Regions from separate parts of the Pannonibacter sp. I15F10I1 genome, predicted to be linked through region 2. Evidence: riboswitches for the same ligand, from Rfam matches in the RefSeq annotation. Region 2 holds a riboswitch; the other holds the start of a gene.
What was found. A riboswitch is a leader RNA that binds a small molecule or an ion and turns the genes downstream of it on or off. The one in region 2 is predicted to bind S-adenosylmethionine.
Positions count from the first base shown of each region.

Region 1 (11,869 bases), on a different contig from region 2:
GCCGAAAGTTTGCGGAGAATTGCCTTAACAGCCTCGTGTGTCTGCGCTGCCTGGCTCGCCGGGAGCCTCTCTAGACGGACTATGTACTCCTCAAGAGCAAAGGCGTTCCAGAAGACTTCGATGGATGGCATGACTGTTTTCCAGTTGCTGCGTTTGTTGAGCACTCGGGACCGGTAGCCCTCTACCCGCTTCCATCCTCCCCCTTGTTCCCGAAATCCGGTGTCTTGCGCTTGCGGGCGGTGCCATGGGTGGTCTTGTGCCAGTGGTGGGGGCGGATGAAGAAGTCCCAGACGGCGCGGTAGAAGGCGAAGCTGGCGCAGAGCCAGTAGGCGGGGATGAGGGCGAGATCGCTGAAGCGCGGGTCGAAGCCGCGGGCGCGGGCGGCGCTGCGTCCGGCGATGACGGCGGCGCCATAGCCGGAAATGGCGGCTAGCGCGCTGAGGCAGACGGTGATGTCGGACATGAGCCCATCGGGCACGGGCATGTTCCACAGGCCGATCAGGTAACCCATCAGGATCATGCAGAATATGGGGTGCAGGCCGAGCGTCAGCAGGCTGCCGCCGATGAGGAAGGCGATGGGCACCGCGCGGCGCGGGCTCATGTCGTGCCACAGCATGGAAGGATCGCGCAGGTGGACGAGCACTGTCTGCAGCCAGCCCTTGTACCAGCGTGCCCGCTGCGCATACCAGACCCTCCACGTCACCGGCGCCTCTTCATAGGTGGCGCTGTCGAGGGCGGCACTGGAAAAGCCGAAGCGGGCAAGGCGCAGGCCAAGGTCGGCATCTTCCGTCACATTGTAGGGGTCCCACCCGCCTGCGGTAACGAGGGCCGCGCGGCGGAAATGGTTTGAGGTGCCACCCAGCGGAAAGGGCCATTCCTCGCCGGAAAACCACGGAATGACCTGATCGAACAGGCTCGCATATTCCATGGCGAACTGACGGGTGAAAAAGCTCTCCTCCGCATTGTCGATGACAAGGCTCGCCTGCAGGCAGGCAAGGCTTTCCGGGCTCTCCCGGAACTTGCGCACCGCCTTTTTCAGCTGGCCGGGTTCGGGCCGGTCTTCCGCGTCATAGATGGTGACGAACTCTCCCATGGAGGAGTCCAGTCCATAGGCCAGTGCCCTTGGCTTGGTGCGCGGATGGCCCGGCGGCACCACCACCACTTCCATGCCTTCGCGCAGCAGGCCCCTGAAGGCCACGCGGGTTTCCCGGTCGTCCTGCTCCACCAGAAAACGGATGTCGAGCCTGTCCGCCGGATAGTCGAGCCTGGTAAGGCCATCCACCAGCGACGGCACGACCGCCGCTTCCTTGTAGAGCGGGACCAGCACCGTATAGAGCGGCCACTCTTCTTGAAATGGCCGCGCATGGGGTTGCGCTGCTGCCCGCTGGGACTGAAAAAAGGCTTCCTCCGCGGCGAGACGCGCCCGTTCCTGGGCCTGCCTTGCGCTTGAAAGCCGGGCGATTGCGGTGAGAATGCAGGTGAGGCCCACAACAAGGCTCAGCAGCAGCATCTGCACATCAAAGGGCAGAACCATGCCGGCGAAGAAGCTGGCGGCCATGGCGGCCGCGCCGATTTGCTGGCGGGGCGTCACGCGGGTGCGGGCCGACATGTGGGGAAAGCGGGCTTCCAGTTCGCCGGCGGGCGCATTCAGCACCGTCAGGGCGTGGCGCAGAGCCGAAGGCGTGGCGATGCGCACTGCCGCACTCCAGTCCGGATGGCGCAGAAAGAAGGCGCGCAGTTCGGCGACGTGCTCAGGTTCGGGCGCAACCACATAGACCGGCCCCTCCCGGCCGAGACCGATCATCATCGGCCCGGCTTCACCCGGGCCGCATTGCAGCACATGGCCATTGACCAGCAGCGGGCGGAAGCTGCCGACTGGCAGAAAGGGGACGCCGCAGACTTCCGCCACTGCACTGTAATAGGCCTCTTCCGTGAGGATGGCATTGCGCATCATGTAGTGCACGGGATGGACACCGTGATAGGATGCCAGCTGACAGGCAGACCGCAGTGCAGAGGCAGAAAGACCCCGTGACACAAGGACATGCATCTCCTCTTGCAGCAATTGCTGCGGCGCGGCTCTTTCATTTTTCGGGACTGGTCCGTTTTCGGAAGAGGCCTGATGGGCAGATGCTTGCGGGCGGGGCGAGGGAGATTCACACTGCAGGAATGTTTCGCCGGCGTCTGCAGCCATTCTTGGCCGCTTTACTCTGTCCGACGCAGTCTCCTCTGCCACAACAGACATCGCCCGCCCCTTCCGAGGCCGCCGGACACACACTCGTCCGGCTCCCGCAGGGAGTACGGCAGAAGATATTCCCACAATCAACAGTTTTATATTTTTTTGTCTCAATTGCGATTGGTTTTATACCGGCCCAGACCCTCGGTCAGGCAACTGCAGCTCCTTCGCAGTTGAACGGAGCGGGCATGACCATTGTCATTCCCAACTTCCGCGATCCGCGCGCGCTGGCCGAACGTCCCGCGCAGCCGCCGGAGAAGATTGAATTCCTCGCCTCGGATGATTTTCCTCCCTTTTCCTTCCGTGACCCGCAAGGACGCCTGACCGGCTTCAATGTGGATCTGGCGCGGGCAGTCTGCGAAGAACTGGGGGCGTCCTGCAGTCTGCGGGTGAAGGCCTTCGAGGCTCTGCCAGATGCGCTGATGGCGGGGGAGGGCGATGCCATTCTCTCCGGCCTCGCCAAGACGGAAGCCCTGCGGCGGGAGATGGCCTTCTCCGACACCTACATGCGCCTGCCCGCCCGGTTCGTGCTAGGGCAGGGCACGGACAGCTTTGATCCCAACATGCCATCCGCAAAGCGCATCAGCGTCGAAGCCGGCAGCCGCCACGAGGCCTTCCTGAAGGCCGCCTTCCCGGGCCTTGCCGTCGAGCCGTTTCCTACAGCCGGTGAGGCAAGGGCTGCGCTGAAGGAGGGCAAGGCCGACGTGCATTTCGGCGACGGCATGGCGCTGTCCTTCTGGCTGGCCAGCAAGGAGGCGGATGGCTGCTGCCGCTTTGTGCCGGGCCCCTGGCTGGAGCCGCGCTATTTTGGCGACGGGCTTTCCATTGCCTTGCGCCGTGACGACCAGGCGCTGCTGGACGCGCTGAACTATGCCCTGCGGCAGGTGCAGGACAAGGGCATCTATGGCGAGCTTTACCTGCGCTATTTCCCGGTGGGGTTCTACTGAGGCTTCAGACCGCCAGTAAAGCCATTGCCAGACCGGCCGGTTCTGGCTAAGCCGGGTCACTCTTTGCGCGCGGAGCCCATCCGCCGCCACAACAGGACAGCCTGATGACCGAATTTCTCTGGACCCGCCCGGAAGGCACGCCGGATGCAACCCTGCTTCTGGCCCATGGCGCCGGTGCGCCGATGGACTCCGCCATCATGAACCGGCTTGCCACAGCCCTCGCGGCCGAAGGCATTGCCGTGGTGCGGTTTGAGTTTCCCTATATGGCCGCCCGCCGTACCACGGCCAAGAAGGCCCCGCCGCCGAAGGCCGAACTGCTGGTCGGGGCCTATCAGAAGGCCATGCAGGCGCTGATGAGTGAGGTGCAAGGCCCGTTCCTCATTGGCGGCAAGTCCATGGGCGGGCGCGTTGCCGCCATGCTGACGGCCGGCGCTTCGCTGCCGGGCCGTGTGAAGGGCGTTGTCTGCATCGGCTATCCGTTCCACCCGCAGGGCAAGTCCGATGTCTGGCGCCTTGAGCCGCTGGAACAGGCCCGCCGCCCCATCTTCATTGCACAGGGCGAGCGTGATCCCTTCGGCAGTCAGGCCGAGCTGGAAGACGTGACCCTGCCGGGCACCTGCGAGATCCTGTTCCTCGAAGACGGCAACCACGACCTCGGGCCCCGCGGCCAGTCGCCCGCGACCTGGGACAGCAACATCACCGCCACCGCCAAGGCCGTTGCAGAGTTTGCCCGCAAGGTTCTGGCCGCCTGAGATTGCAGGTCCGGTGCGCTGGCCGCACCGGGCTTGAGCAATTCCCGATGAGCCAGGCTCATCGGGAGTTCATATCAGCTGAGCGCGCGGAAGTGTTTGGAGAGCTTCAGCTCCTGGCCCTGATAGTTGGAGCCGATGCCCTCGCCATAGAGCCGGTGCGGGCGTTCGGCCATGTGCTCATAGACGAGCCGCCCGACCGTCTGGCCATGCTCCAGAATGAAGGGCACGTCGTGCGAGCGCACTTCCAGCACGGCGCGTGAGCCTGTGCCGCCCGCGGTGCTGTGGCCAAAGCCGGGATCGAAGAAACCGGCGTAATGCACGCGGAATTCTCCCACCAGCGGATCGAAGGGCACCATCTCGGCGGCAAAATCCGGCGGCACATGCACCGCTTCCTGGCTGACGAGAATGTAGAACTCGTTCGGGTCGAGCACCAGTTCGGCCGCCCCGCGCCGGTAGATCGGGTCCCAGAAGTCGAGCGGGTGATGCGCATCCTTCAGGTCCACGTCGATGACGCCCGTGTGGTGCTTGGCGCGGTAGCCGACGAGGCTGCCATCGCCGGAGCCTTCCAGATCGATGGACAGTTGCACGCCGCCGCCGATGCGCTCCATGCCGCCAGAAACAAGGCGTAGGCGCGCATGCACGTCTTCCAGCTCGCTGTCCGGGATCAGCGGCTCACCGGCGCGGAACCGGATCTGCGACAGGCGGGAGCCGCTGCGCACCAGAATGGGGAAGGTGAGCGGCGAGATTTCCGCATAGAGCGGCCCGTTGTAGCCGGCCGGCACCGTGTCAAAGGCGCGCCCGCCATCGGTGATGACGCGGGTGAAGACATCAAGCCGCCCGGTGGAGCTTTTCGGGTTGGCGGTCGCCGAGATGGCATCGGGCAGCGCCAGGCTTTCCTGCAAGGGCACGATATAGACGCAGCCCGTTTCCAGCACGGCGCCGCGCGTCAGGTCGATGGTATGCAGCGCGAAGGCATCCAGCTTGTCGGCGACGGCGACGCCATTGCCCGGCAGGAAGCTGGCGCGCACCCGGTAGGCAAGCCCCCCGAGGCGCAGGTCAAGGCTGGCTGGCTGAATCTGGCCGTCGACAGGCGCCAGCTCGCTGCGGATCGTTCCGGCGCGGAACATGTCCTCGATCATGTGGGCGGGCAGAATGCCGTCTGGGCGCATGGCAAGCCTTTCATGGAGCCGGGGGGAGCCGGGGAGGGGCGTTATCTTCCTCTGCGCTGTCATTAGCCGATGGCAGGGTCTTGGCCAACCCTTTCATGGCGGGTCCATGGCTGGCAAAGATTGACCACTGGCCATGAAAGGCGTATTTGCAGACAGGATCCGTGGTGATTTGAGCCGGCCGGCTTGCAGCCACGTTAAAGAAGTTGCTAAAGAGGCCGGGGAGAAACACCCGGCCTTTATGGCCGGTTTTTTGTTTCTGGAGCGAAGACCGATGAGCGCATCCGATACCCCGTCCTCCCGCCCCCTGCGTCCGGCCACCCGTCTTGTGCATGGTGGCACTGTCCGCTCCCAGCATGGCGAGACCTCCGAAGCCATCTTCCTGACGCAGGGCTTCGTCTACGCCAATGCGGAAGCAGCAGAAGCGCGCTTCAACGGCGAGGATCCGGGCTATGTCTATTCGCGCTATTCCAACCCCACCGTTGCCATGTTCGAGCAGCGCATGTGCGAACTGGAAGAGGCGGAAGCGGCCATCGGCACCGCCAGCGGCATGGCCGCCGTCAATCTGGCGCTGATGGCCTCGGTCAAGGCCGGTGATCATGTGGTTGCCGCCAAGGCGCTCTTCGGCTCCTGCCGTTACATCGTTGAAACCCTGCTGCCGCGTTTTGGCGTCACCAGCACGCTGGTGGATGGCACGGATCTGGACCAGTGGCGCGCTGCGGTGAAGCCGAACACCAAGGCTGTCTTCCTGGAGAGCCCGACCAATCCGACGCTGGATGTGATCGATATCGCCGCCGTTGCGGAGATCGCTCATGCCGTTGGCGCCCGCGTCATCATCGATAACGTCTTCGCCACGCCGATCTTCCAGTCGCCGCTGAAGCTGGGCGCCGATGTTGTGGTCTATTCGGCCACCAAGCACATCGACGGCCAGGGCCGCTGCCTTGGCGGTGTCGTCCTGTCCGATGCCAAGTGGATCGAGGAAGAAGTGCTGCCGCTGGTCAAGCACACCGGCCCGGCCATGAGCCCGTTCAATGCCTGGGTGCTGCTGAAGGGGCTGGAGACGCTGCCGCTGCGTGTTGCCCAGCAGTCTTCCAGCGCGGCCCGCATTGCGGACCGTCTGGCGGGTGATCCGGCAATCGCACGCCTGATCTATCCGGGCCGTGACGACCATCCGCAGGCCGCCGTCGCCCGCAAGCAGATGCGCGGCGGCTCGACCATGCTGGCCTTCGAGCTGAAAGGCGGCAAGGCGGCAGCCTTCGCCTTCACCAATGCGCTGGAAGTGATCAAGCTGTCCAACAATCTGGGCGATGCCAAGAGCCTGATCACCCATCCATCCACCACCACGCACAAGAGCGTTGCCGAAGAGGCGCGGCTGGAGCTGGGCATCACCGAAGGCATGCTGCGCCTGTCCGTGGGCCTCGAAGATCCGCTGGACCTTCTCGAGGACATCGAGCGGGCGCTGGCGGCGGCCCGCTGAGCACGGGACTATATCAGGACGGGGTGGAGTGCTTGAAAGCACTCCACCCCGTCAGTCATTTTCACGCTTGCACTTTTCGTGTGCGTTGCGGCGCTCTATATCTTGAAAATGACACGCGGAGCCGGCAACAGCCTGATCCGCTTCACGAATTGTTGAGGAGCCGGAAGGCCATGTACCGGGCCGTTACCAACGGGATACAGGTCACAGTCGAACCCTTCTATCTGGCGGACCAGTCCTCGCCGGAAGAGGGGAGCTATGTCTGGGGCTATACCGTCGAGATCGTCAATCTCGGGGATGTGCCGGTCCAGTTGCGCCGCCGCCACTGGCTGATTACGGACGGCAACGGCCAGATGCAGGAAGTGGAAGGGCCGGGTGTGGTCGGGGAAGAGCCGGTCATCAAGCCGGGCGAAGCCTTTGAATATTCCTCCGGCTGCCCGCTGACCACGCCCTCCGGCATCATGGAAGGCGCCTATCTTATGGAGCTGCCGGACGGGCGCATGATGAATGTCTCCATCCCGCCCTTCTCGCTGGACACTCCGAACCGGCGCGGGTTTCTGAACTGAAACCCACTCCGCCGGAGGCTGCTCAGGCGAGCCGGTAGCGGGCGATGGCGCCGCGCTCGATGGCGGCGCAGGTCAGCTTGTCGAGGCGGAACCGGTCGCGCAGGAGCTGCAGGATGCGCAGCTCTTCCTTCGAGACCGCAATGTCGGAGGCAGCCACCTCCACAGCCAGCGCATAGGCCGTGTCATAGAGCAGGTGCGGCAGGGTCTCGGCGATGATGGTCAGCACGTCATTCATGCCGTCCTCGGCCTGCAGCAGCTGGGTGCAGCGCTGGGCCGCCGGCAGCACGTTGGCCGGGTCGAAGCCGTCGAAAACCGGCAGCATGCGGGTCACGTCGCCGATGGTGGCAAGCTCATTGTCGGTCATCAGCCCATCGGAGGCCGATGTGATGACCATGACATAGATCAGGGCTTCCTGGATGCTGAACGGCTTGCTCATTGTGGCTGCACGGTCCTGTTGAACAGTTTCAAGGCTCAATGGGTAATGCTTCGGCAGGCCGCCTTCAAGAAGGGCCGCAAATATTTGTGCCTGCGCGGCCTTCCTGCGGGCAGAGTTTGATTGACGCAAGCCCGCGGCTTTTCTAGTGTCCGCGCTCCGGCCGCCCGCAGGATCTCGCGGGCAACGGAACCGGATTCCCGAAAACATCACGGACCATCTGAGATTATGAGTGAACGTTCCCTCCCTTCGCTTGACCTGTCGCCCGCTTTTGTCGAGGCGGCCCGGACCTCCAAGGCCTGGCCGTTCGAGGAAGCCCGCAAACTGGTGAAGCGCATCGAGAAACGTGATCCCTCGATCCCGGTCCTGTTCGAAACGGGCTACGGCCCCTCGGGCCTGCCCCACATCGGGACCTTCGGCGAGGTGGCGCGCACGACCATGGTGCGCACGGCCTTCCGCATCCTCACCGAACACAAGATCCCGACCCGGCTGCTGTGCTTTTCCGACGATATGGACGGCATGCGCAAGATCCCGGAAAACGTGCCGGATCAGGAAGCGCTGAAGCCCTATCTGCAGATGCCGCTGACGGTGGTGCCGAACCCCTTCGGCGGGGACTACAAGAGCTTTGGCGACCACAACAACGCCATGCTGCGCCGCTTCCTCGACACCTTTGGTTTCGAGTACGAATTCGCCAGCGCGACCGAGTATTACAAGTCCGGCAAGCTGGATGGCATCCTGCTGAAGGCCGTCGAGAAGTATCAGGAACTGATGGACGTGATGCTGCCGACGCTGGGCGAAGAGCGCCGCGCCACCTACAGCCCGTTCCTGCCGATCTCGCCCATCTCCGGCCGCGTGCTCTATGTGCCGATGAAGGACGTGAATGCCCGCGAAGGCACCATCACGTTTGAGGATGAGGACGGCACCGACGTGACCCTGCCGGTCACCGGCGGCAAGGTGAAGCTGCAGTGGAAGCCGGACTTCGGCGCCCGCTGGGCCGCGCTCAACGTTGACTTCGAGATGTTCGGCAAGGACCATGGCCCGAACATGCCGGTCTATGACCGCATCTGCGAAGTGCTGGGCGGCACCCCGCCGGAGCATTTCGTCTATGAGCTGTTCCTGGCTGATGACGGCTCCAAGATCTCCAAGTCCAAGGGCAACGGTCTGACCATCGATGAGTGGCTGACCTATGCCTCGCCGGAGAGCCTTGCGCTCTACATGTTCCAGAAGCCCAAGACCGCGAAGAAGCTCTATTTCGACGTGATCCCGCGTGCCGTGGACGAATATCTCGCCTTTGCGGGCAAGTTCGCGGAGATGACGCCGGAACAGAAGCTGATGAACCCGGCCTGGCACATCCATTCCGGCAACGTGCCCGCGACCAGCTCGCCGGTGCCTTTTGCCATGCTGCTGAACCTCGTCTCGGCCTCCAACGCCGAGAACAAGGACGTGCTCTGGGCCTTCATCACCCGCTATGCGCCGGGCGTGACCAAGGACACCCATCCGAAGCTGGATGAACTGGTCACCTATGCGATCCGCTACTTCGATGACTTCGTGAAGCCGTCCAAGCAGTTCCGTGCACCGGACGATGTGGAGCGGGCCGCTCTCGAAGCGCTCGATGCATCGCTCGCCGCCCTGCCGGCCGGTGCCGATGGCAACACCATTCAGGACGCGGTTCTGGATGTGGCGCGCAAGATCGAGCGCTATCAGGACCAGACGAAGAAGAGCCCGGACGGCGGCCCCGGCGTGTCGGTGGCCTGGTTCCAGGCGCTCTACAAGGTGCTGCTGGGCCTCGAACAGGGCCCGCGTTTCGGCTCCTTCGTGGCACTCTACGGCATCGCCGAGACCCGCGCCCTGATCGCCAAGGCCCTCAGCGGCGAACTGGCTGCCTGATATCTTGCCGTTCTGACATTCTCAGCCGCCGCAGTCTGCTAAGTCTGCGGCGGTTTTGTTTTTTGGGCAGGGCACACCGCTTCTCGTGATGACGGGTAACGGCGTGGATGCCATGGTCGAGCCATGGCATGACGAAAATGGGGAGGTTTGTGCGGAAATCTCGCCTAGCATGTGGGGCCGTATCCGCAGAAGAGCTGTCTCGAAACCTGAACCACTCGCTCCGTCATGCCGTGGCTCGACCATGGCATCCATGCCGTGGTCTCTCCAGACGGGCAGCCCCGCGACATGCCCGTTCCATCACTGCTTCGCGTAAGTGAACAGCGTAGAAAGCAAAACGCCCGGCACATGGCCGGGCGTCGAGGCTAACTTGCAGAACCTGTCAGGCTGCATCCGCCGTGACGGCGGCTTCGGCCTTGGGCGGGAACTTGCCGTAGAAGCTCTCGTTGGTCTTGGCCATTTCGCGCAGCAGGCGGTTGGGCTTGAAGCGCGGGCCCCACTTCTTGGTGAACTTCTTGCACAGCTCCACGAAGGCATGGGTGCCCATCATGTCGATGTAGCTCAGCGTGCCGCCGGTATAGGGGGCGAAGCCGAAGCCGAGGATCGAGCCGACATCGGCCTCGCGCACGTCCGTCAGGCACTTTTCCTCGAAGATGCGGGCGGTTTCCAGCGCCTGCATCACCAGCAGCCGCTGCTTCAGCTCCTCGATGTTGAAGTGATCGGCTGCCTTGGGCTTGCCCACGACTTCCGGAATGCCGGGCCACAGGCTCTTTTCCTTGCCTGCATAGTCATAGAAGCCCTTGCCGTTCTTGCGGCCGAAGCGCTCGCGCTTGACCACCATCTCCTCAAGGATGTTGTCGAGCGGGCCTTCCACATAGTTGACGCCAAGGTCCTTGCGGGTGGCCGAGACGATCTTCCAGGCAAGGTCCAGCGCCACTTCATCACCCAGCGACAGCGGGCCGACCGGCATGCCAGCCATCTTGCCCGCATTCTCGATCATGGCTGCCGGAACGCCATCGGCCAGCATCATCAGGCCTTCGCGGACATAGGTCATGACCACGCGCGAGGTGTAGAAGCCGCGGCTGTCGTTGACGACGATCGGCGTCTTCTTGATGGCCTTGATGTAGTCCAGCGCCATGGCCAGCGCCTTGTCCGAGGTCTTCTTGCCGAGGATCACTTCCACCAGCATCATCTTGTCGACGGGCGAGAAGAAGTGGATGCCGATGAAGTTCTTCGGGCGGGAAGAGGCTTCGGCCAGCGAGGTGATCGGCAGGGTGGAGGTGTTGGAGGCGTAGATGGCGCGGGCCTTCATCGCCGCCTCGGCCTTTTCCGTCACCACGCGCTTGACCTCACGGTCCTCGAACACGGCCTCGATCACCAGATCGCAGTCGGCGAGAAGGTCATAGTTGTCCGTCGGGGTGATGCGGGCGAGGAGCTTTTCCTTTTCCTCCGCCGTGGCATGCCCGCGCGAGACGGCCTTGCTCATCAGCTCGTCCGAATGGGCCTTGCCCTTGTCGGCGGCGGCCTGATCGCGGTCGATCAGCACCACGTCGATCCCGGCCTTGGCCGTGACATAGGAAATGCCCGCGCCCATGAAGCCGGCGCCGAGCACGCCGATCTTCTTGATCTTGTTGGGCTTCACGTCCTGCGGACGGCGGGCGCCCTTGTTCAGTTCCTGCATGGAGACGAAGAGCGAGCGGATCATGTTCGCCGCTTCGGGGCTCTGCAGCACATTGGCGAAGTAGCGGCTTTCCACCTGCAGGGCAAGATCCATCGGCAGCTGCAGCCCTTCGAAGACGGACTTCAGCAGGGCGCGGGCGCCGGGGTAGTTGTCGTGGGTCTCACGCCGGTAGATGGCGTTGGCGGCGGGCCAGAACTGGAACCCGGCGGGGGAATAGACCGGGCCGCCCGGCAGCTTGAAGCCCTTCTCGTCCCACGGCTTCACCGGCTTGACGCCTGCCTGCAGCATCTTGCGGGCGGTCTCGATCAGCTTCTTCGGTGCTGCCGTCTCGTCCACCAGCTTCATCTGCTTGGCCTTGGCGGCACGCAGGGTCTGGCCCTGCAGCAGGAACTGAAGGCCAGCCTGGGCATCCGTCATGCGCATGACGCGCTGGGTGCCGCCAGCGCCGGGGAAGAGGCCGACCTTCACTTCCGGCAGGCCCATCTTGAAGCTGTCATCCTCCGCGGCAACCCGGGCATGACAGGCGAGCGCCAGCTCGGTGCCGCCACCCATGCAGGTGCCGTTGATGGCAGCAACGAAGGGTTTGCCGCAGGTCTCCAGCTTCCGGTAGATCAGCGACAGGCGGCGCGAGCCCTCGAACAGCGCCTTGGCGGCCGCTTCCTGGTCCTTCGCACGCTCGGCATGGAAGCCCTTGAGCAGGCCTTCCAGCATGGTCAGGTCCGCACCGCCCGAG
Region 1 is NZ_FYAN01000011.1:226,354-238,222, reverse strand. It holds gene IF10I1_RS09580 (hypothetical protein) at 1-131, opposite strand, end outside; gene IF10I1_RS09575 (glycosyltransferase family 2 protein) at 182-1,954, opposite strand; gene IF10I1_RS09570 (transporter substrate-binding domain-containing protein) at 2,422-3,180, shown strand; gene IF10I1_RS09565 (alpha/beta fold hydrolase) at 3,285-3,932, shown strand; gene IF10I1_RS09560 (2'-deoxycytidine 5'-triphosphate deaminase) at 4,007-5,101, opposite strand; SAM riboswitch at 5,253-5,332, shown strand; gene IF10I1_RS09555 (O-succinylhomoserine sulfhydrylase) at 5,373-6,575, shown strand; gene apaG (Co2+/Mg2+ efflux protein ApaG) at 6,746-7,138, shown strand; gene IF10I1_RS09545 (tellurite resistance TerB family protein) at 7,161-7,574, opposite strand; gene IF10I1_RS09540 (lysine--tRNA ligase) at 7,800-9,458, shown strand; gene IF10I1_RS09535 (3-hydroxyacyl-CoA dehydrogenase NAD-binding domain-containing protein) at 9,838-11,869, opposite strand, start outside.
Region 1: another riboswitch for S-adenosylmethionine. It lies ahead of IF10I1_RS09555 (O-succinylhomoserine sulfhydrylase); the one in region 2 lies ahead of IF10I1_RS21260 (hypothetical protein).

Region 2 (11,869 bases):
GGCTCCAATTTCGCCAATGCGCTGGCGCGCAAGCTGCTGAAGGTGACGCTCTCCGACCCGATGAGCGGCTTCTTCATGCTGCGGCGGGAAGTGGTCGATGAACTTGCTCCGCGCCTCTCGGCGCAAGGCTTCAAGATCCTGCTGGACATTGTGGCCAGCGGCGAGGGACGCCTGCGCATCCGCGAGCTGCCCTTTGTCTTCCGCGAGCGGCAGGAAGGGGAAAGCAAGCTCGATACGCTGGTGACACTGGATTATCTGGGCCTTCTGGTCTCGAAGTATCTCGGCGACATGGTCTCCGTCCGCTTCCTCATGTTCAGCCTTGTGGGCGCCAGCGGCGTGCTGGTGCATCTGGTGGCGCTGCGCGCGTCGCTGCTGGCGCTGGAGCTGGACTTCAACCAGGCGCAGATTGCCGCGACCTTCGTTGCCATGACCACCAACTTCCTCCTCAACAACCAGCTGACCTACCGCGACCGGCGGCTGACAGGCCTTGCCATGCTGCGCGGTCTCGTCACCTTCTATGCGGTGTGCAGTGTCGGCGTGCTGGCCAATGTCGGCGTTGCCAACCTGATCTATGAAAATGAGCCGGTGTGGTGGATTGCTGGCGCTGCCGGTGCGGTGATGGGCGCGGTGTGGAACTATGCTGCCTCCTCCGTGCTGACCTGGCGCAAGTCCTGAGGGTGACCTGATCATGGCTGGACAGACGGGCGCATTGGGAACAGGCCGCGAAAGAGTGGCAGACCTGCCGCTGTGGCTGCAGCCGAAGCTGCTTGTCCTTCTGGTGCTGGCGCTGACGGCGCTGCGCCTCTGGACGGGGGCCAGTGCCTATATCGTCGAGGACGAGGGCTATTACCGGCTCTGGGGCCTCTATCCGGCTTTCGGCTATTACGACCACCCGCCGATGGTGGCCTGGTGGATCTGGCTGGGCCAGCAGATGGCCGGTGACACGGCGCTGGGGCTGCGGCTCGTCAGCATCCTGTCGGCGGCCATTGGGTCGCTGGCGCTGTGGCGCACGGCCTTCCTGCTGTTCGGCCCGCGTGTGGCCGGGCTGTCCGTGCTGTTTCTCAACGCGACGCTGCTGGTCGGCATCGGCGCTGTGCTGGCAACGCCTGATGCGCCTTCCGTGTTCTTCTGGGGTCTGACGCTCTGGGCTCTGGCGGAACTCACCGCTTCAGGAAAACCCAGCTGGTGGCTGGCAGTTGGGCTGTTCGCAGGTCTTGGGCTCGTCTCCAAATATTCCGTGCTGTTCCTTGGCGCCGGGATCGTGCTGTGGCTGCTGATGCCCGCCAACCGCCGCTGGTTCCTCTCCTGGCAGCTATGGGCGGGCGGGCTCATTGCTCTTGCCGTGCTGTCGCCGGTGCTGATGTGGAATGCGGGCCATGACTGGGCTTCGTTCTACAAGCAGTTCGGCCGCGCCGGGCGGGGTGACTGGACGGAAAAGTTCATCATCGAATTCATCGGCGCCTTCCTGGGCCTGCTCAATCCGCTTGTGGCGATTCCTGCCCTGGCCGGGCTGTGGCAACTGGTCCGGCGCATGGGCAAGGGCGAGGCAGGCGCCGGGCTGATCGTGCTGACGACGCTGCCGTTTCTTGCCTATCTGCTCGTCCATGCGCTGCATTCGCGTGTGCAGGGCAACTGGCCGGCGCCCGTGTTCCCGGCCTTCTGCATCATGGCGGCGGTGTTTGTGGCTGGCAGCACAGCACGCTTCTGGCGCGGGCTTGCGGCGGTGGCGGTTGTGCTGGGGCTTGGCCTTGGCGCAGCAGTGCAGGTGCATGCGGTGTCGCCCTTCACCGGCAAGTTCGCCCGCAAGGACCCCACGTTCCAGATGCGCGGCTGGCAGCAGATCCATGATGAACTGCGCCAGATCGCCGATGCGCAAGGGGCTGGCTACATCGCCACCATGGGCTACGGCCTCAATGGCCAGATGGCCTTTGCCTTCCGGGGTGAGATTCCTGTCATCCAGCTCAATGACCGCATCCGCTATGTGATGATGCCGCAGCCGGGGCCGGAGCTGTTCTCCGTGCCGGGGCTCTATGTCACCGAAGCACGGCGCGATGCGGCCGAGCGGCTGTCGGAGACCTTTGGCCGGGTGGAGCTTGTGGCAACCCTCACGCGCAAGGTTGAGGGCGTGCCGCTTGAGGACCTCTTGGTCTATGTCATCGATCAGCCGGAAGGGCCGCCGCTGGAGCCGATTGATCCCGCTCTCTGGATGTCTGCGCAATAGGCTGATGCCGCAAGGTTATGCCTGAATTTCTGTTTCCGATTGTATTCCAAGCCTTTTTGCGGTTAGCAAAGAGGCATGGTGCCCCGCGATAAATTGCGGGTAGGGGGCGGAATGAAACGGATCACCCTGGCGGCAGTCGATTATGGCTTCGCGTTCGGCACGGACCGGGCGATCCGCAAGCTTTTGGCGCAGGGCCGCCTCAGCGCGGTGGGCTGTCTTGCTTTCTCCGAGTTGTGGCGGCGTGAATATGCGCCCTTGCGCGAGGTCGTGGATGGCGGCGCAGGTCATGCACTGGTTGGCCTGACCCTGACGCTGACAGGCGCCTTCGGCATGCCGATGAGCCCCCGCTGGCGGCAGGAACTGGGGCCATCCTTCCGCAGCCCCGGCTGGTTTGGCCGCCGCGCAGGTTTCGGGCTGCTGCCCGACGAAATCATCCTTGAGGAGATGGCCGCCCAGATCCGCAGCTTCATGGCACATTTCGGCGCTGAACCGCAATTCATCACCCTGTCCGATGGCCTGATGCGCCACCGGGCTCTGGTTCGGCTGCTGGCACGGTCGGTGGAGGCTGAGGGCCTTGCCACCCGTCCGCTTCTCATCTACCCGCAAGGGGAAGGGCGGGCGCTGCGCCGTTTCAGCCGCTTTGTGTTGAAGCTTGGCTTTCCGCTGCTGGCCAGCGGCCCCATGCTGCCGGACCCGCCAACCGAGGCGGAACTGCAGGAGGCGCTGAGGCATCACTTCGACGGACTTCCTGAAATGGCTTTCGTCGTGGCGCGGCCTGCGATCATCGATGACCGTCTGCGGCGGCAACTGCCAAAGGCGGAGCTTGCAAGGCGCGAGCGGCATTTTGCCGTGCTCAAAAGCCTCAAATTCTTCAACACACTGGCAGAGAAGGACATCTTCCTTTACTGAAGGCGTACCAGCCGGTTTTCTCCTGCCAGTCCTCGATCTGCCTTCCGCAAACGGAAACGGCTCCAGTGGGGGCTGGAGCCGTTCTTCGGGAGGAGGCAAACAGCTCTCGCTGTCTGCTATTGTGGATATGGGCAGTTTTTGCGAGATTGCCAGAGGCAGGGTAGACAATTTTTACTGGGCAGGCGGGCGGCGCAGGGCCGTGTGTCTGCCATGAGCCAAGGGGCAGCGTCTCGTGTCGGATCTCAAGGGTTTTCTCGACAACAGCTTCACTCTCGAGGGGCTGCCGTCAGAGCTGGCGGACGGGCTCACCCGTCTGGCGCGTCCGATGAAGGTGAACCAGGGAGCGATCCTGTTCGAGACCGGCGATCCGGGCAATGGCTGCTACGCCATTCTGGAAGGTTCCCTCAAGGTCTCCATTCTGTCCGTCGAAGGGGATGAGCAGCTGCTCGCCGTGCTGGGGCCGGGGGATCTGGTGGGTGAACTGGCGCTGCTCGATGGGCGCCCGCGCTCGGCCACTGTCACGGCGCTGAAGGCGGCACGGCTCGCCTTCATCGACAAGTCCGCTTTCGAGCGCTTTGCCGATGAAAACCCGCAGCTCTACCGGCACATGCTGTCCATCGTCGGCAAGCGGCTGCGGCAGTCCAACGATGTTCTGGCCGCCCGTTCCTTCCTGCCGCTGCCGGGCCGCGTGGCTCAGACGCTGATGCAGCTGTCGGAGACCTTCGGCAAGCCGCTGGATAACGGCCGCATCCTCATTCACTACAAGCTCAGCCAGTCCGAGATTGCCAATATGGCAGGTGCTGCGCGCGAGAATGTCAGCCGCGTGCTGAACGACTGGAAGCGGCTCGGCACCATCAGCCGTATCTCCGGTTATTACTGCCTCGAGCGCCCCGAAGTGCTCAAGCAGGCCGCAACCCTCTGATTTTCCTCCCCACCGTCTTTCATGGAGAGCCATGTGACAGCCACTTCGGACGCAGAAACCGAACAGCCAACCGGTGACCTGACCCTTCGCACTATGGCCATGCCGGCCGATACCAACGCCTCGGGCGACATTTTCGGCGGCTGGGTGCTGTCGCAGATGGACCTTGCAGGCGGCATTGCCGCTGGCCAGCGCGCCAGTGGCCGCGTTGTGACCATTGCAATCGACCGGATGAAATTCATCCGTCCGGTGCATGTGGGTGATGTGCTGTGCATCTACACCCGCGTTGGCCGGATCGGCCGGTCCTCCATGGAAATCAACATGGAAGCCTGGGCCCTGCGCCACCGCTATGGCCAGCGGGAAAAGGTGACCGAAGCGATGTTCACCTTCGTCGCCGTGGATGAGGATGGCCGTCCGCGTCCGGTTCCGGCGGAGTGCTGAGGTCAGCTCCGGGTGAGCCGGGCTCATTGAGGGGCGGTCAAGCCCGTGCGGCGCCTGAGCGATTTCAAGGCGTGATGCGTCGGCATCGAAAGCCTTGGCATCAGTCCATTGGTGAAAGCCTCTCCACTTTCGTCTTGCCATGACGAACAGAAAGAAGAAGCCGGTCAGGCAGTCCTGACCGGCTTGTGGCCTGTTTGGGGGCAGGCGGAACAGCACGAAGCGCAAGGCTTTTCAGCCATGGCACGTGAAAATAGCGTGGTTCGGGAACGGGTTCCGCGGCGGTTCAGCCGGGAAAGCTCTGCCGGGCGCGACGCTCGAGATCGGCGTAAAGGCTCTCGTCGACCGCTTTGGAACAACCTGTGTTCCACAGTGCGATCAGCCCTTCCACCCGTGTCTTGCGCATCTCTGAGGTCAGCGGCGCATGTGTACGGCGGAGCGCGGCAGTCAGTTTCAACTGACGCAGGCGCTGCAGGACATAAAACTCCGAGGCGGTCAGGGAAGAACGGGCGGCAGGTGCGGCCAGGTCCTTCAGCTGTGCCCCGGCCAGGACAATCTGGACGGATGCGTTCACGGCGTTACTCTCTCTTCTCGACATTAAAAAATCCTCCTTCGGTTGCCCGAGGAGGACTGGCGCATTGACGTTCTGACCGCTTGGTTGCCCTGGGTTTCCCCATGGCCACATCCCTTTGCGGGGACCACCTTGCCCGGCCGGGCAGGTTGGCGAGGGCGCCAGCCCTTCTCTTGATGATGCGGGCTTTATGGCACAAACCTTTTGCGGGGTCAATCAGCGGGAATTTCACGTCTGCCTCCCGCTCTGCGTCTATCTGACAGAGCGAAAATCCGGCCGAGCCGCCGCCCTTTCCGGGAGAGTCAGATGCCCCAGCAGACCGATGCCACCTTGCAGATGATCGATGCGAACAATGCGGGCTTCGGCACCGTGCGGCTGGATCCGCGGGCGGAAAGCAGCAACTACGAGGATCATCTCGTGTTGCAGGGCACTCAGTTGCCAAGCACCTATTACGGATTGGCGGGGTCGGACAATACGACCCGGTTCAGGCCGTTGCATCAGGCCGGCTTTCTGGCGACTACGGCCCGCACGCGCGTCTATTTTGCGGTGGCGGGGATGATCAATCAGATCACCAACCCGCGTACGGCGCTTTCGTCCAGTCTTCAGCAGGTTCAGGGGCCGGTCTACAAGAGCAAGTATTATGTCTTTGTCCGCCTCGGCGTTTCCCTTGCTGATTTTCAGGCGACGATTGCCGCCATGATTGCAAATGCGCAGGCGATCACGACAGGCGATCTGGTGGACATGAATGGGCGGTCGCAGGCAACGGGCCCGACCGGCCTCTACTATGTGAATGCAGGGGCGCTCGAGGGCACATTCTGGGCGCGCAAGAATGCAGGTTGGGAAAGTTCGTTCTTTCCATCCAAGATCAACAAGCGCCTCCGGCCGCTCTGTCTGATGGATTTCCGCATTCAGCCCAATCAGGTTGCGACGGCGCAGGGTACGGGAGCTGCCTATGCCGCCAGCATTGCGCTGGTGCCCACGGCGCGCAACCAGGTGCATACGGGCCATACGCTGATGACACCGGCCGCGCTTGCCAACTGGTACGCCGGCCAGAACTTTGCCTCTCTGGCTGGCAATGTGGCTGGTGCCACGATCTGGAACAAGTATGACTGGCTTGGCCAATACCAGCAGAATGCGTCCTTTGCGACGAACAACTATGATGTCGCAGGTCCGCAAATCGCCAGCGGTAACGAATATTACGCCCGCGAGTTCTTCAATCTGTTCCCTGTAACGAACCCGAATGCCAATGCGAAGACCGCGCAAAGCCAGTCCATCGTCTCGATGATCGATGGCTTCGTGAACAATTGAGTGTTCGCACTCAATAATGCGGCGGGCGGGTGACGGGATGGGCGGAAATGCCCGTCTCGATCAGCTCGTCGATCTGGTCCGTCATTTCCCTCAGCTTGCGCGTCAGCCGCTCGATCTGCTTGCCCTGCTCGATGACCACGGCGTTGAGGTCGTCGATGGTGCGGATGGCATGGGCAAGGCCGATCTCCAGATTCACGACGCGGTCTTCATCCATCATGGCAAGGGCCTCTCGTGATATGTGGCCGCTTCTCAGCCGCAGGTTTGGAAATTCTGACAGGGTACGGTCTTGGCAGGGCGGACAAGATGCTTAAGTTAGACAAGCGGGGTGCTCTGCCTCGCGTCTTATCTCCCCTCCCGCCCTTTGGCACAAGAGCGAAAGCCCGAACATGACAAGCCTTGCGGATTTTCCGATCACCCGGAAGTGGCCGGCCCAGCATCCTGACCGTATCCAGCTTTACTCCCTGCCGACGCCGAATGGCATCAAGGTCAGCGCCTTCCTGGAAGAAGCGGGCCTTGCCTATGAGCCGCATCTGGTGGATTTCGGCTCCAGTGACCAGATGACGCCCGAGTTCCTGTCGCTGAACCCGAACAACAAGATCCCCGCCATCATCGACCCCAATGGCCCGGACGGAAAGCCTTTCGGCATCTGGGAATCGGGTGCCATCCTCATCTATCTTGCGGAAAAGACGGGCCAATTCCTGCCGGAGGATCCGGCCGGGAAGTATGAGACCATCCAGTGGCTGATGTGGCAGATGGGCGGCCTTGGCCCCATGTCCGGCCAGCTCGGCTTCTTCCACAAATTCGCCGGCCGCGAATATGAGGACCGCCGCCCGTTCGAGCGTTACCGCGACGAGGTGAAGCGCCTGCTGGGTGTGCTCGATCAGCGTCTTGAGGGCCGCGAGTTCATCATGGGCGCGGACTACACCATCGCCGACATGGCCTCATGGCCCTGGCTGCGCACCCTCTCCGGCTTCTATGAGGCAGCAGAGCACGTGGACCTTGCCACCCGCAAGAACGTGCTGCGCTGGTTCGAAGCCTGCATGGCCCGCCCGGCCAACCAGAAGGCGGTCAATATTCCGGCGCGGGGCTGAGAAACAAGGATCAGTCCGGCCCGGCGCCAAGGCCGGGCCGGACTTCACGACATGGGCCGGATCACGCAAAGATCTGCCACCAGGGGGCCCAGCCGGCCGTCTTCATCTGAGTAGGAGACACCTGCGCCGTCTTCTGGTTGATCTGGCCCGTCAGCGTCAGCTGTGTCTGCAGCGTTGTGGCATTGATCATCGTGCAGCCGAAATCGGCCGGGTTTTCGTCCGAAAAGCTGTTGTAGAAAACGTAGAGCCCGATGGCCGGGCTGTCGCCGAAGTAGCCGTTCTTTGTGGTGGCAATCAGCGTGTTCATCTGGTTGATGTCGATCGTGTAGAACGGGAACCTGTTCACGACATCGAGTTTCTTCGCCTGCACCAGCAGGACGGAGCCCTTGTAGTTCCAGATCCAGTCGCCGCCGAATTCGATCTCCAGCTTGGCGCCTTGCAGGCTTGTCGTGCCGAGGCCGAGATTCTGGCCGGTCGACTGATCATTGATCACGGCGAGATTGACACTCGTGATCGCGTCTTCCCGGATCACCTCGCCCAGATTGGATGAGGCCTTCATGATGTTGTAGGTCCAGGTGGACTGGGTCTTGAGAACGTCGGTAAGAGACATGGACTGCTCCCTGCGCTGGTCTGTCTCTTGCCTTGACGCAGGCAGGGCAGGGCGCGTGAGCATACGGCCTCACTTCAGCGGAAACATTTCATACCAGGGCCGGGCGCCCGCATGCCTTGCCTCCTCAAGCGTGACGATGGCCGGGCGAAGCGTCAGGCGGTTGCGGTTGAACAGGAAGTCCTGCATGCGCCGCGCATCGATGAACAGGCAGCCTTCGCTCATCCGGTGCTCCGGTCCGGTAAAGCTGGTGTAGAGCACGAAGACCGGATGCACGTGCCGGTGCCCGTGTGAGGCGGCTTCTGCCGCCGCGATCAGGCTGCGGATGCCGTCAACCTCGAAGGGAAAATAGCTCAGCCCCAGATGCCGCTCGCGCTCCAGCCGCAGGGCGCGCACCAGATAGTGCCGGTCGTCGAGGCTCCACGCCCAGCTCGCCCCCAGATCCTCCGCAAGGCCGGGGTCCTCCTGCCAGGCGGTGACCAGCCCGATCTTGGCAGCGCGCGTCATCTGATGGATCGTCACCAGATTGACCGTCGTCAGAAACGGCTCCGCCACATGCGCCCCAAGATGGGCGGTGGCTTCCATGAAGTCCGAGGTCCAGACCGACCTCTCGGCGAGAATTTCCTGAATATTCATGACCATCCCGGCCCCAGCTGCCCTGCCTTGAAGGACGCTTGCGGGGGAGGGATGTGAATATAATCCGGTAGGATAGCTATTGAGACTTAGGCTGCCCAGTAAGGCACATATCTCGCATTACGTTTGCCTTGATCCGGATCGGCCGGCGCGATGCGGGCGCGTTTAATCGATTCGGCAATGACGGCAGAGACGGCTTGATAATCATCACGGGTCAATGAGAACCGGTCACGCAATGTCGTATTGCTCATGTAATCCTGTGCCATCCATCGAAGAACGCAATGATGGAAGCAGGCTCTCAGTTTCTCAGCCTTCGACATCTGCCCGAAGTTTCGCGGTGCAAGAAGAACAACACGCATTGATGTTTCGGAGGAAATAAAATCTGGAGGTGGCAGGTGTCGTGCCTCGATTTCGATAAGCGTCTTGTCTAACCCACCTCCACGTTCTTCACAGAGACCAAAAGAGCGCATAGCCTTTGCAAGTTTTTCGTTTCTTGAGCGCCTCTCATCGATAATACGATCGGTGCTAATCAGCGAGTTTCCCGGGTTCGTTACTTCCAGGCGACTGTCATATATCTCGATGACAGGCCCAGTTCCTGTCGCCATGAAATCTTGGTGAATGAGAGCATTGGCGATAACCTCCCGGACTGCTGTTTCGGGAAAGTGTGGAACCATGCGCCTTACGCCGTCAATATACCGTTCTTCCTTTGGCAGACGTTCCATCAAGAAACGCATCATTCCTGCAAAGCCGACGGCGTATCCTTTCTTTCCTTCCTGCTCAAATTCGGACTTGGACTTGTCCTGGCCAGAATACTTTATGATACGGACCGCCTTGCCTGCTATGGAAGGAAAGACTGTAACATCACGTGCAAGCATGATCGCACCCAAATTGGTGACATCAAAGCGCCCTTCCAGATTGTCGATCAGAAACCCTTCATCAATCATCTTTCTGATAATTTCGTCGTTGTTCTTTGGCTTGGGTATTCCTGTCAGGTCATAGATTGGATCAGGATCGAGCATCTCCAGAGCATCACTGATCTTGGCGTTTGAAGCCGCCACTGCTGTCTCAAAGCTCCGGCGGCCTGTTGCAATCCAGAGCGCGCGCTCGAGTTCGGGAAAATCGGCCAGCTTCTTCTTGTTTTGCCCAACCCTGATAAACTCTGTGTCGCCAAATTTTACTGGCCTTTCGTATGAAGGTTCCACCGCGACTACTGAAAAATGTAGTCCGTCGCAGATGAAATCCTGTATCTCTACGAGCACTCTAGGCGCAATTTTTCGTGTCAACCAGTTCTGGAAATCTTCATTGCCGTATTTGGATGTTCGCAGGCGAACGTCTGTGCCTACTCTTTTCATCGTACTGTCTTCGATGCCGTAGACTAGAAATGCCCTGTCTCTGCCTGCGAGCATTGCGGAATTTGCAAGAGCCGAGATGTACTCTCCAATCTCTTTTGGATCCTTGTTTCCAACCTTAAATTCAAGCCAAGGACTTTCAGCAGGCTCTTTCAGCAACCGGTCGAGCAGTGCGCAAGGATCATGGATTGGCATTCGGGTCCTCCTTTTATCCCCCTTATATCAGAAATCGCCGCTCTGGAAGATGCTTCCGGAATGAGAATTTGGAAATAGGTATAAAAATCAATTAGATAGAAATTCTTCGAGTGTGCGGACTTTTATCCGCATTTTGACAGCACCCATCAAATAGCAGAGCCCCATGCAAAAAGGGCGGCCCGAGGACCGCCCTTTCCGTATCTCTGAAGCGTAGGGACTTCTTAGAAGTCCATGCCGCCCATGCCGCCCATGCCGCCGCCCGGCATTGCCGGAGCGTCCTTCTTCGGCAGCTCGGCAACCATGGCGCCGGTGGTGATCAGCAGGCCGGCGACGGAAGCGGCGTCCTGCAGGGCAGTGCGCACGACCTTCGTCGGGTCGATGATGCCGGCTTCGATCATGTTGACATAGGTCTCGGTCTGAGCGTCGAAGCCGAAGGAGACGTCGTTGTTCTCCTGGATCTTGCCGACGACGATCGAGCCTTCCACGCCGGCGTTCTCGACGATCTGACGGATCGGGGACTCAAGGGCGCGCAGGACGATCTTGATGCCGGCCTGGATGTCAGCGTTGTCGGAGGACAGCTTCTCGACAGCAGCCTTGGCGCGCAGGAGCGCGGTGCCGCCGCCCGGGACGATGCCTTCTTCGACGGCCGCACGGGTCGCGTTCAGGGCGTCGTCGACGCGGTCCTTCTTTTCCTTCACTTCGATCTCGGTTGCACCGCCAACGCGGATGACGGCGACGCCGCCAGCCAGCTTGGCCAGACGCTCCTGCAGCTTCTCGCGGTCGTAGTCCGAGGTGGTTTCCTCGATCTGCGCCTTGATCTGTGCAACGCGGCCAGCGATGTCGTCCTTGGAGCCAGCGCCATCAACGATGGTGGTGTTTTCCTTGGAGATGGAGACCTTCTCGGCGCGGCCGAGCATGTCGAGCGTGACGCTCTCCAGCTTGATGCCGAGGTCTTCGGAGATCACCGTGCCGCCGGTCAGGATGGCGATGTCTTCCAGCATGGCCTTGCGGCGGTCGCCGAAGCCCGGAGCCTTGACGGCAGCGATCTTGAGGCCGCCGCGCAGCTTGTTGACGACGAGGGTCGCCAGAGCTTCGCCTTCGACGTCTTCAGCGATGATGAGGAGCGGCTTGCCCGACTGCACCACAGCTTCGAGAACCGGCAGCATGGCCTGCAGGTTGGAGAGCTTCTTCTCGTGCAGGAGAATGTAGGGCTTCTCCAGCTCGGCGAGCATCTTCTCGGCGTTGGTGACGAAGTACGGGGACAGGTAGCCGCGGTCGAACTGCATGCCCTCGACGACTTCCAGCTCGGTCTCAAGAGACTTGGCTTCCTCGACGGTAATCACGCCCTCGTTGCCGACGCGCTGCATGGCTTCGGCAATGTCCTTGCCAACCTGCACGTCGCCGTTGGCGGAAATGGTGCCGACCTGAGCGACTTCTTCAGAGGTGGTGATCTTCTTGGAAACCGACACCAGGTACTTCACGGCTTCGGCAGCAGCGAGGTCGATGCCGCGCTTCAGATCCATCGGGTTCATGCCGGCGGCAACAGCCTTGGCACCTTCCTTGACGATGGACTGGGCCAGCACGGTGGCGGTGGTGGTGCCGTCACCGGCGATGTCGTTGGTCTTCGA
Region 2 is NZ_FYAN01000029.1:77,251-89,119, reverse strand. It holds gene IF10I1_RS21285 (glycosyltransferase family 2 protein) at 1-675, shown strand, start outside; gene IF10I1_RS21280 (glycosyltransferase family 39 protein) at 689-2,221, shown strand; gene IF10I1_RS21275 (ChbG/HpnK family deacetylase) at 2,333-3,130, shown strand; gene IF10I1_RS21270 (Crp/Fnr family transcriptional regulator) at 3,363-4,052, shown strand; gene IF10I1_RS21265 (acyl-CoA thioesterase) at 4,074-4,490, shown strand; gene IF10I1_RS21260 (hypothetical protein) at 4,774-5,085, opposite strand; SAM-I-IV-variant riboswitch at 5,132-5,243, opposite strand; gene IF10I1_RS21255 (hypothetical protein) at 5,365-6,366, shown strand; gene IF10I1_RS21250 (SlyX family protein) at 6,377-6,583, opposite strand; gene IF10I1_RS21245 (glutathione binding-like protein) at 6,753-7,457, shown strand; gene IF10I1_RS21240 (hypothetical protein) at 7,519-8,067, opposite strand; gene IF10I1_RS21235 (hypothetical protein) at 8,137-8,700, opposite strand; gene IF10I1_RS21230 (ATP-binding protein) at 8,787-10,241, opposite strand; gene groL (chaperonin GroEL) at 10,463-11,869, opposite strand, start outside.